2 regions of the Bifidobacterium sp. genome follow, and region 2 is predicted to be linked to the other one. Evidence: riboswitches for the same ligand, from Rfam matches in the RefSeq annotation. Region 2 holds a riboswitch; the other holds the start of a gene.
The links. Region 2 has a riboswitch for thiamine pyrophosphate ahead of LKI20_RS06105 (TenA family protein). Riboswitches for the same ligand answer to the same signal wherever they lie in the genome.
Positions count from the first base shown of each region.

Region 1 (5,919 bases), 680 kb from region 2:
TGGCAAATACGGCTGGTAAGAAGGCTTTGGAGGAATGGCGTGAGAAGGCTAATGCTCGTTTGGCAGCAGGTCAGCGTCACTTCATCGAAGGCATGATGGGCCGCGCTGAACTGTATACGCCAATTGATAACCGTCGCTTCCATGAAGATGGTCATGGCTATGACGGTCACGAGGTTGAGAAGGCTATGCTGCTTAATCCAGCAGCTCGTCTCGGTGAGAGTGGATACTACGAGCGCTGATCTCATGAGTTCTCGTTGAAACTGTGCATTTGGGCACGCTAGACATCGATTGTTGGTCTGCTGCGCGTGTCCAAATGCACAGTTTTTGCTTTGACAAAGGGGGCGAATTCGTTTGTGTAGGGATTTTTGCGTTATCTTGACACTTTGAATAAACCGGTTGTTGTTATTCCGCCATTGTTGAGCCATGTGCAGTGATTTGCACTTTGGAATCCCTACACAATAATCGCTACGTCTGATTGGAGCTGAATAATGACTCCATGGCGTGCTGTTTAGTGCTTCTGCGCAGTATGTATATTCGGGTAAAGAGCGAGAGAATGAAGATATGGTGATTGAACATGCGGCAGTAGGGGCAGTTCTTGGCCTTGGGCACGATGTGGTGGATGTGCCTGCCTTTGTTGAGCAACTCAACATGCCAGGTTCCACTTTCAAATCGTTGTTTTCAGTGCGAGAGCGTAGGCAGAGTGAGATACGAGCTCAGCTCAAAGGCGATGGTGAGAATGTGCACCTCGCAGCACGCTGGGCAGGTAAAGAAGCAGTGATCAAGGCATGGGAAGAAGCGCTGGGGAATAGACCATCTCCATATTCAGTGGAATCTATCCCGTGGGCTCAAATTGAAATACTTGATGATTCGCGTGGACGACCACATGTGGTGCTTGCCGTAGCTGTAGAACAGTGTTTGCGTGAATCTGTAGGACGCGCCAGTAGACGCGAAGCAGATACACAACATGATGAGATTACATGGCATCTCTCGCTCAGCCATGACGGGACTGTGGCGTCCGCAGTAGCCATATGTGCTTTACCACCTGTTGAATGAGAGCAGCTGTCATCTCATATAGACACCAGCATTACGGCAGTTGCGACAATTCTTCCTCAGTGAGTAGCAATTGTGTGGCTGCGAACGAGTCTTGAATTTCATGTGGATTACGGGCACTGGGAATGGTGATAAGTGTCTCGCAGCGAGATAATTCCCAAGCGAGTACTACTCGTTGATAGGAGATGCCGCGTCGTTGGGCTACTTTTTTGAAAGCATCATAAGCGCCTGCATCAACAGGATCAAGAAATCCTCCCAGCGGTGACCAGCACACAAAAGCTAGGTTTAAGGCCTTGCAATGGTCCATGGTGTGCAGCGGATCTGGGTATGAGGGTGAGAACTGATTCTGCACGGCTACCAAAGCTTTGCCAAGAATGTGATGTGCAACGTCGATATTGTGGTTATCAACCCTAGAGATTCCAATAGTGCGAGCAACCCCCTCATCAACTAGCTGACGGAAAGCTCCCATCTGATCTTCGTAAGGCACATTGGGGTCATCGCAATGTGAGTACAGCAGTCCCAAGCTTTCAACCCCTAATCGCTGTGCTGATTCTTTTGCTTGAGCAATAATGGTCTCTGGCCGTGCGTCAGCCTGCCATCCATATGTTCCATATTGATCTACGGTGCGAGACCATCCGATTTTGCTTGCTATCAGCACATCTTGTTGTGGGCCATCCCAAGTTGTTACTGCCTCATGGACCAAGCGTTCTCCATAGTCAGATTGTTCCAATCTTGAGGCGTTGTTGTGAGATTGAGGCGAGTATCGCGGTAGGTAGTATGACCATGCCGTGTCAAGGTAACGCACCCCAGCGTCGAGTGCACTATGGATGGTAGCAACAGCTGTGGAATACGCTGGGCGACCTTCAATAGACAGAGCCATACATCCGAGGCCTAAGCGCGGGATAGTATAACCGGCAAAATCTATGGCGCTGATTGTTGTGGTTGATGTCATCGCTGCTGTTCTTCTTTCGAGTGGCGTGTAAGCGGAATTAATGAGTTTCTGGAAAGTCACCCAGATCTATGGTTGGTGTTTGCATACCTAGGGCTTTCATCTCAGTAATCGGATTCATGAATTCACGCTCGCGCAGAATCTGACCGTTACGCATTTCGAAGGAATAAATGAAATGATTCCGGTAATGCACGGGTGGATGGCTGGGGAGTATGAGGGTACCTTCGCCGTCGCACTCAGCCCACAGCTGGTTAATATCGTCAGTTTGCCATATACGGATGTTGTGCCATTGCCAGTCAGGGAAGTGCTCTGCAGACCAGATATCGTATTGTGCGATACTGTCACGGCCCTGCGCAAAGACTGGGGAGCCGCTGTCAGAAGTCCACAAGCCTGAAATACCATCTTCGCAAAAGAGCTTATGTCGTTGTAGTAGCGCTTCGCCATGACCTGAGTGAAGATAACGCTCAATAACCGTGTAGTTCTGAGCGCGCTGATGCTCAACGGTTTTGCGCTGTGGAGCGCTGCCCTCGGGGATATCGATACCAGATTCGTGTGCTGCTGTCATGCTTACATCATGCCAAGTAGCAAGACATTGCTATCTCAGTGTTGATGTCATTGAGAATCTGAACATACAAGAATGTCGATGGTTGAGGCGAATATCATAATCGTAATCGAACGGGAGCCTGAAAAGGCTGAGAGGAAGTCCTAGACTTCGACCGAGAACTTGATGCGGGTAATGCCGCCGTAAGGAAATGGTTATCTAACGTCAAATGACGTTGACTCTTTATTCCCGTCACCCGTTGTAGGTGATAAGAAGTACCCACCCTGATGAAGAAGCATGGGCAAGGTATTGTCATTCCCCTCAATGGTGTGGCGGTATTGCTGTATGGGATTCCGTTCCCGATAACTCAATGTTGCGTATGCAGTAGTGCACCAACGAATGATGGTGTCGCGAGATTCGTCCCATGGATGTTGGGGGGGTACTCGTGCGTACTGGATGCGCAACTTGTGGCAACAAGGGGGATTGTGCAGTGATTATTAATGGGGAGCAATACGCGCGAAGCGTTGCGCTTAGTGTGTCTGACTTGCTCAAAGAGCGAGGCTTACAGGCTCAACGAGTGGCAGGTTGAAGTCAACGGTGGCATCATACCGTTGCGCAAGCACGCTGAAACGATGCTGAGTGATGACGATACCGTCGAAATCGTAACTTTCGTTCAGGGAGGCTGAGTGATGATTTCTCAAGAACAATCTATATCAGCTAGCACCGAACAGATCGAGGCTCGTCGCGCAGCATTTAATCGCTGTGGTGATCCAAAAAGTTTGGTGAGTAAACAAGAGCTTCAGAACGCTCTATTTGAGCGTCACACTCAACAGGTACAACGTCAGCTAGATGCCGCCCATGTTGCTATTGCTGGTCTGGGAGGCTTAGGCTCGACCATAGCTGTAGCGTTAACACGCATAGGAGTCGGTCATTTACACCTGGTGGACTTTGATCGTGTAGATATGTCGAATCTCAATCGGCAACAGTACTTCCTCAAAGATCTTGGGCAGCTGAAAACTGAGGCACTGAGATCGAACCTTGCTCAAATTAACCCCTATGTTGAGGTTCGTATTGATTCTGTAGCAGTCAATGAGCAGAATGTAGCTTCATTATTTGCGGACGATGAGATTATCGCGGAAGCTTTTGATGTGCCCGAGAACAAAAGTATTTTAGTGAATGCGGTTCTCGAATATCTGCCTCATGCTCAACTGCTGACTGCCTCTGGAATGGCGGGGTTTGGAAGTTCAAACACCATCGAAACTAAACGTATCTCGGAGCATTTCTATTTCTGTGGCGACGGCGTGACTGCCCCTGTGCCAGGAGAGGGGCTTATGGCTCCTCGAGTTGGCGTTGTTGCATGTCACGAGGCCAATATGATTACCCGACTTATCCTTGGTCAAAATGTTGCCTGAATGATGCAGTGATCGGTATTTGAATTCTTAAGTGCAATTGAATTTGTCAATACAAAGAAAGTACGATGATGAGTGGTAGTAACCCGATAGACCCGATAGATATTGCACAACAGTCTGGTGGATCTTCGCCTGCTGAGAATGTGCAGACGCTGAGTGCTCAAGAGCTCGATGAATTAATCGGCACAGCGCACAATGTTGCTCTGTTACCAGTTCCTGGTGAACATGCCTTTGACAACTTAGCGACAGGAGGAAGCGATCCGCTAGTTCTTGGTGGGCACCAATTCACTAGTCGATTCATCCTTGGCTCTGGTCGATATGATGTATCGCTCATAAAAGCGGCCATTGAAAATGCAGGAACACAGATTGTCACCATGGCGTTGCGTAGGTGCAGAACGCCTGAGAATAATCTTCTCGATTTCATTCCTGATGGAGTTACTATGCTTCCCAACACTTCAGGGGCACGTAATGCGCAAGAGGCTGTGCGTATTGCCAGACTTGCTCGAGAAGTCTGCGGCACTGATTTTATCAAAGTCGAGATCGAGCATGAGACGAAATATTTGTTGCCAGATAATACGGAGACAATCAAGGCTACGGAACAATTGGCGAATGAAGGTTTCGTTGTTATGCCATATATGATGCCTGATCCTCTGGCTGCCAAACAGCTTGAGAATGCTGGTGCAGCTTGCGTGATGCCTTTGGGCTCATTAATCGGCTCAAATAAGGGCTTGGGGACACGTGATCTAATAGAAGTCATTATTGACAATGCTAAGGTTCCGGTAATTATTGACGCAGGGATAGGACGTCCTAGCCAAGCTGCAGAGGCTATGGAAATGGGAGCGGACGCCATAATGGCCTACACGGCGATTGCTAGTGCTCAGAACATTCCAGTAATGGCTCGTGCATTTAAACATGCCGTGCAAGCAGGTAGAGAAGCATATCTCGCTGGTTTAGGCATCGTCACTCATGGGCGTGCAGTTCCTTCGAGCCCGACAGAGGAATCTGATTATCTGGGTTCATAGTGAACTCATTACGTTGATAACTGCGATAATAGTGGAGTTTTTTTCTGAATATTGCTCGAGATATCTCTACTATTATCGCAGTTATCGTCTAACTCTGTGCATAAAAGATCAATCTTGAACTAAGGCATTACTGCTGGCACGGATGATTGCCTCTGCCACCGTGTCAAGAGCAGGAGATGAGAGTTTCCACTGTTGCCAGAATAGAGGGAGTAATAAGGGCTCTTGTGGTGACAGCTGGACCAAAGTGTTTTTCGGATATGTGGCGTAGCTTGTGGAGGGGATGAGACCCCATCCGAAGCCTAATGAGACGGCATCGTTATAGCCTATCGATGTCGGGACGAAATGCATGGGCGGATGTACTTTGGCTCGAGTGATTCTGCGAATAAAGTGATATTGCAACTGGTCATCGCGGTCGTATTGCACCAATGGAGCATTTTCCAGTGATTCCTTGCTGAGTCCATTTGGGAACCATCGGGCTGCAAATTCTGGTGTGGCGGCAGCGAAATAGGCCATGGACCCGAGTTTGGTCATGGTGCAACCTTGGACGGGTGTTTCCTCGGCCGTGATAGCAGCCATAGCTTCGCCTGAGCGCAGCATTCGTGTAGAGATATGTTCATCTTGACGTTTGATATCCAGCGCTATAGATTGCTTTGCTATCGGTGCCAGAGCAGGTAATACCCACCCCTCTAATGAGTCAGCATTAACAACGATACGAATGTTTACTGTGCTGTTGCGTTGCTCGCTGTCAATACGTTGGGCGGCCTCTTCTTGTGCCAAAGTGATTTGTCTGGCTAGACGAAGTAGAAATTGCCCCATGGCTGTTGCTTGCACAGGTTTGCTGCGTTGTATAACGATGTGGCCGACCTGCGATTCCAACGATTTGATACGCTGACTGATTGCTGATTGTGAAATGTGCAGTGTGTCAGCTGCAGCGTCAAAACTGCCCTC
Region 1 covers NZ_JALCLM010000001.1:731,613-737,531, forward strand. The annotation lists gene LKI20_RS02940 (type I polyketide synthase) at 1-239, shown strand, start outside; gene LKI20_RS02945 (holo-ACP synthase) at 562-1,053, shown strand; gene LKI20_RS02950 (aldo/keto reductase) at 1,085-2,002, opposite strand; gene LKI20_RS02955 (PhzA/PhzB family protein) at 2,040-2,564, opposite strand; TPP riboswitch at 2,665-2,768, shown strand; gene thiS (sulfur carrier protein ThiS) at 3,041-3,226, shown strand; gene thiF (sulfur carrier protein ThiS adenylyltransferase ThiF) at 3,230-3,952, shown strand; gene LKI20_RS02970 (thiazole synthase) at 4,018-4,971, shown strand; gene LKI20_RS02975 (LysR family transcriptional regulator ArgP) at 5,080-5,919, opposite strand, start outside.
Region 1: it holds a riboswitch for thiamine pyrophosphate, as region 2 does, so the genes downstream of both, thiS (sulfur carrier protein ThiS) here and LKI20_RS06105 (TenA family protein) in region 2, are expected to answer to the same signal.

Region 2 (5,919 bases):
CGCCGTTGGCCTTGAACATGGCACATCATCGGGCGTGAAATCTGATAGTCGTAGAAACCATCACAGTTGATACGAGCCACTTCGCGCGAATCGTATGCGTCAATAAGATGGCGCAGTACATTAGTCGCTGCCTGGCATGCATCATTCCAGCCCTCAAACGCCGCGATTAATACGTTTTGGGATTGCAGTGCTTCTTCACTCACAGGTCTTAGAGTAGCTGCTAATTGTTGAGGATTGAAGATTTTTCCAAGCGAGAACACTCCTTGATGTATTGAGACTCGCTGATAAGACACGCAATTTGCGTAATGCCAACCATGTAGTTATAGTAGTGACTCGTGCTTGGAGGTAAGCTTCTGGGCATGAGGTGCAGTGATGCGGGCATAGCTTAGTTGGTAAAGCGCGACCTTGCCAAGGTCGAGACCGCGGGTTCGAGTCCCGTTGCCCGCTCGAGGTCCGAGACATAGACCAGTCACGGTGGGTTAGCCAAGCGGTTAGGCAGCGGCCTGCAAAGCCGTTTAGACGAGTTCGACTCTCGTACCCACCTCGAAGTCGTAAGACTTTACCGGGCGGTTGGCGCAGCGGTAGCGCACTTCCCTGACACGGAAGGGGTCACTGGTTCGATCCCAGTATCGCCCACAAGGACACCGAGTCCTTACCCAAACTCGGGCGATTGGCGCAGCGGCTAGCGCACTTCGTTCACACCGAAGGGGTCGCAGGTTCGATTCCTGCATCGCCCACAGTATTGTTCCCCTCTTCGGTTTTCTATTATGTTTACAATCTTCCTTACGCCTTACTACTCATTGCTGCATATTGTCGAGCTGCTGGTCAATATCGCTAAAGCGCGTAACGTGTGGATTCATCAGAACTTTGCCTCGCGCAATAACTAGTTCCGGATGTTTAAAGCTATTCCACGACTGCAGCGGGTTGTCCTCTAGAAGAAGCATATCGGCAGAGAAACCCTTTTCAATCTTTCCTGTGACCTGTTCAAATCCTAGAATTTTCGCATTTTCTTGAGTCGCTGCATGAATTGCCTCAATCGGGCTGAGACCACCGAATCTATTCAGTAGTGCAAGTTCACGCCAGGTGTTGTATTGGGTTACGAATGTCATAGCGGTATCTGTGCCCATACCAATGGAAATGCCGTTAGCCCGTGCGTCATGAATTCCTTGAACCATTTCATCAACCGCAATATGCGCATTCGCTACAACAATGTCACTTACGCCAGTGATATCTTGGCTGATCTTCACAAGAGGCAACGCCGCAGATAATGTCGGGATCAGCGCTGACCAGCCACGTAACGAGAGGGGATTGTTCTGAAAGAGGTCAACAATCTCATCGTTCATCGCACAACCATGCTCAATCGTATCCACACCAGCGCGTAAAGCCATTGTTACTCCCAATGGACTTTGAGCATGCGCCGCAACTAAAAGACCAGCATGATGCGCTTCTACACATATTGCCGCCATCTCTTCTTCGCTCATCTGGGGGCGACCGGCATCACCTATTCGTCTAGCATCCGTGACACCACCAGTGGCTGCGATTTTGATTGCAGTTACGCCATGCATGATATTGATGCGAGCGTTCTTCCTGTTCTGTGAGGGGGAATCACCGATCAGCGCTATCTGAGGGCTGCCATGCCCGCCTGTAATAGCGAGAAGGGGTCCTGAAGCCAACATTCTTGATCCGAGTTCCTTGCCCTTATCAATTTGCTGCTGCAGAGCGACCGCTTCATAACCCACATCTCCCACGGTACGGAATGTAGTTACTCCCGAGAGCAACAAGGTTCGTGCATTGAGCTTTGCTCGGTGCTTTGATAGTAGAGTCCCGATTGGGCTATGAAGCACAGAGCTGACTGCTCGTTGAAATGTAGGGCCTGTCAACAATTCAGGCAAGGGTTTGCCTTCTGAAAAGAGATGGACATGCGCATTGATTAATCCGGGAAGCAAATATTTTCCGCTACCATCTAGTCGATGGCAGTTCTGTGGAACTACAGTGTGTTGTTTCGGACCAACCGCCGTAATCGTACCGTTAGTACCGACGACGACGTTATACCCTCGCAGCAGACCATCTTGAGCATCTTCGCTAATAATATTTACGTTGCATATTGCAAAAGAATCGTTCATAGCATCAATCCCTACTGGTCACGGCACATTGCCTTAACACATTCACTACATAGCCCAACTGCCATATATACCACGTCATGATAGTGGTGCATCCATATGAATGAGTTTAGAAGAACATACAGTCGCTACCAGTGACCTTGAAAAGAGGAAGGACGAGAGCAATACTGATCCGCAGTTGGTGTATATTGCCAAGAATTATTGCCTAGGAAAATGCGTACAGGCTGAGATAGTTCCTCACATATATCCCAGCCCTTACACATCGTTGACGTCATCATTCCGTTATCGACAACATCAGGGTTTATTCGTGTATATAAGCGTCATCGAAAAACCCCAATTCAAAGTGCACGGCATCGGTGAAATGACGGGCAACTTCAGAATCCTGAGGATCAGCAACACGATTGAACTCATCAATAAGAAACTGGACCCACGCAGAGAAATCATTGCCACGATGCACATCAATCCAGCCGATATGTTGATCCTTTTCGGGCATCCTGCTTCCTCCCGCAGTTGATTCCTCAGCCCAATCCAAATAGATAGATTCTGCAACGACCAGCACCGCAAGTGCTTGAGCATAAGAATGAGAGTCAACAGCATCCCGATACAATTTGCGGAATCCCTTGGAAGAGGGAGTGAGTTCGGGCGCTGTTAGTTCATCATCGCTCACATGGAACTGTACAAAGCGGTCGTGAAAATAGGTATTCTCGTCATTAGCGATAAAGCCCATCTGCTGGCCCAAGCGTACTTTGGCTGGCATTGTATCTGCTGCAGCAATGGCCTCACCCAGTAGTGAATAGAAATCGTAAGAAAATTGCCAATCTTGTATAAGGTAATGTCGCAATATCTCGTCAGGCAAGGTGTCAGATACCAACTCGTTCACGAAACGATGGTGAATCGTACTATCCCATTCCTGTGAACATTGAGCTTTAAGTACGTCGTATGCTGTGGTATTCATCGTTGTTGCCCCTTACTACTTTCACTACATACAGCCTTGGTAGCGCAATATGTAAATACACTTCGTAGTGGGCATTGATTATGCAGAGTCATCACATGACATCCCTTCGTCAGTACTAGCTGTATCAGGTTCGACGGGTTTTTCTCAGCAGCAACTATTTGCGGCACCCCGAGTCGGGATTTACACTACCGCTGGGCAAGGATGTGCGTTTGTGTAGGGATTTTGGGGGACAGCAGATTGCTAGTAAACGGGCTTTTGTTGGAAATACAGCATTTCTTAGGAGCTCTTGATTACAAATAATTCTGGATTTACTACACAAACGGAGCTTCATAGAAACAAACATTCAAGAAACGCTGTCAATCGTTTGACGTAAATCGATTGACGTGTTAATTTGATGTCAGCATTCCAGCAGAGAAGCAACGGATACTCATCTGCATGGTCCGTATTGGAATGTGAGGTACCTTCTTGCGCCGCCAACGACGGGGCACGTTGGGGAAGAACAGAATGAAAGGATGGAAATCATGGCACGACGAGGTGCTAAACGGCGCTTGCTCTCACTAGCAGCTGCAGCGCTTGCATCAACGATGGTTCTTGCTGGGTGTGGAGGTTCTGGCAGCGATGAGGCCACAGTTGACGCCAATGGAAAACCAATCGTCAAGATTCTCATTACACGATATTCAACTGATGTAGCGATGAAAACCATGGGGTGGACGAAGGACATCGAAACAGCCTGCGACTGCACAATAAAATGGGATGATGTCGCTGACTCATCTTGGAGCCAACAGAAATCCGCAGTTTTGGCTTCGGGTGATGTTCCAGATGTCTCAATTTTCACCTTCGATCCGACAGACGGCGAACAATATCCATACTTTGAAGATCTTTCAAAGCATTTGAACCAAATGCCCAATGTCAAGAAATTCTTTGCCACTCAGACTAGTGCCAAAAAGATGGTTGCTGACAAAGAAGGCCATGTTTATGTCTTGCCATCTGACCGCGGAGAAAACTACCGTGTCTCCTCGAATCACATGTTCATCAACAAGACATGGTTAGACAAACTCGGTCTGCAAATGCCCACAACTTGGGATGAATTAACCAAGGTTCTCACCGCTTTCAAGACTCAAGATCCTAATGGCAACGGCAAAGCGGATGAAGTGCCCTTCAATATGCGCAGAATTGACACCACAGGATTCTCACTTTGGAATCCCTTTGTACTGCTGAATTCTATGGGAATCACCACTAGCTTCGCCGGCACATCACCCTCATTCCAAGGCATTTACGTGAAGGATGGCAAAGTCGGAAACTTCCTTGAGAGCGACGAATATAAGAGTGTTGTCAAGTATTTGCACTCCTTGATGGAGCAAGGACTCATTCCTGCAGATGCACTAACACGAGAAGACGCTGCCATAACCGCTGATACGGTAAGCGACGGCAAAACTGCAAAGAGCGGCATGATAGTTGGCTGGGCTACTACTGATTTTGAGAAACTTAAGGATCAATATGTGGCACTACCTTCACTCAAGGCAACAGCTTCGACCCCTGATTCCGATGTCACTTGGGATTCCTCACAGGATTTGACTGAGCTATCCAACCACGCCATCGCTGTTTCCAAAGATGCACCCAACAAGGAAGCCATTTATAAGGTGGTTAACGCACTCTACGGAGAAAAGGTTTCAATCCAACAGTATTACGGTGATATTCCTGAAGACGTTACCAGCTCAGACAACAGCACCTACACAGTCAACGATCGTTGCTTCGATTCCAGCACCAAAGACCCATGCAAAGCGACTGCTGATCGTTTTGCTGGTTGGATTCCAGATAGTGCAACCGTCAAAAATGACCAGGCTAGTGAGGCTTTGAAGGAAGCAGATTCTGCTTACACCAAGGCATTCGCCAACGTTGATCAGACCAAGGATGTCATGCCAATCTACGTTCGTCCAGATTCGGATGATCAGACAACCATCACTAATAACAACACTGCTGTATTGAACTATGCATTGACCAAGACCGCCACATGGATCCAAAAGGGTGGTGTGGATGCCGACTGGGATGCCTATGTGAAGAAGCTTGACAGTGTAGGACTCACACAGAACGTCAAACTCTGGCAAAAGTACTACAACGAGTACACCAAGAACTGATCACAGGCTAGCTAACGCAATCGGAAGGGAAGCGCAATGACCCAGAGCGCAACAGTCGCAAGCGTAGCGGCAGGGCAAACACAGGTTACCCCTGGTTTGCAGGATTCTACGCAAATAGTCCCAGTCGCAGCGGCAGCGACAACAAGTAAGCGACGCAAGCGGCACGAAAGGCATCCAGCGATGCCTAAGCATGGTTCATTCATCTCACGTTTGGGTGAACATTTCAAGCGCTACTGGCAATTATGGCTGATGGTAACACCAGCTATCTGCTTCATTGGGCTGTTCGCCTACGTACCAATGTATGGCGTTCAGCTTGCCTTCCGAGATTTCGTTCCCAGCAAGGGCCTCGCAGGAGGCCCTTGGGTCGGGCTCAAATATTTCAGGCAATTCCTTGAGTCACCGATGTTCGGCAACATTATGAAGAACACCATTTCCATCAGTTTGTGGACGATGGTTATGGGCTTCATTGCACCAATTATCTTGGCACTGCTTATCAACCAGATTGGAAGCACCAAGGTTAAAGGTTTTGTTCAGACCATCACGTACATGCCTCACTTCATCTCAACTGTGGTGATTGTGGCAATGATCAATATCTTCCTGACACCAGGAACTGGCTTGCTAGGACGTTTCCTTGGAGACACCAGCTTGCTGGGGAATCCTAATCTCTTTACCCCTATATATTGGATTACGGAAGTTTGGCAGCACGTAG
Region 2 covers NZ_JALCLM010000001.1:1,410,849-1,416,767, reverse strand. The annotation lists gene LKI20_RS06135 (PAC2 family protein) at 1-203, opposite strand, end outside; tRNA gene LKI20_RS06130 (tRNA-Gly) at 375-447, shown strand; tRNA gene LKI20_RS06125 (tRNA-Cys) at 474-544, shown strand; tRNA gene LKI20_RS06120 (tRNA-Val) at 565-636, shown strand; tRNA gene LKI20_RS06115 (tRNA-Val) at 665-737, shown strand; gene LKI20_RS06110 (metal-dependent hydrolase family protein) at 798-2,123, opposite strand; gene LKI20_RS06105 (TenA family protein) at 2,422-3,075, opposite strand; TPP riboswitch at 3,160-3,256, opposite strand; gene LKI20_RS06100 (extracellular solute-binding protein) at 3,597-5,210, shown strand; gene LKI20_RS06095 (ABC transporter permease) at 5,391-5,919, shown strand, end outside.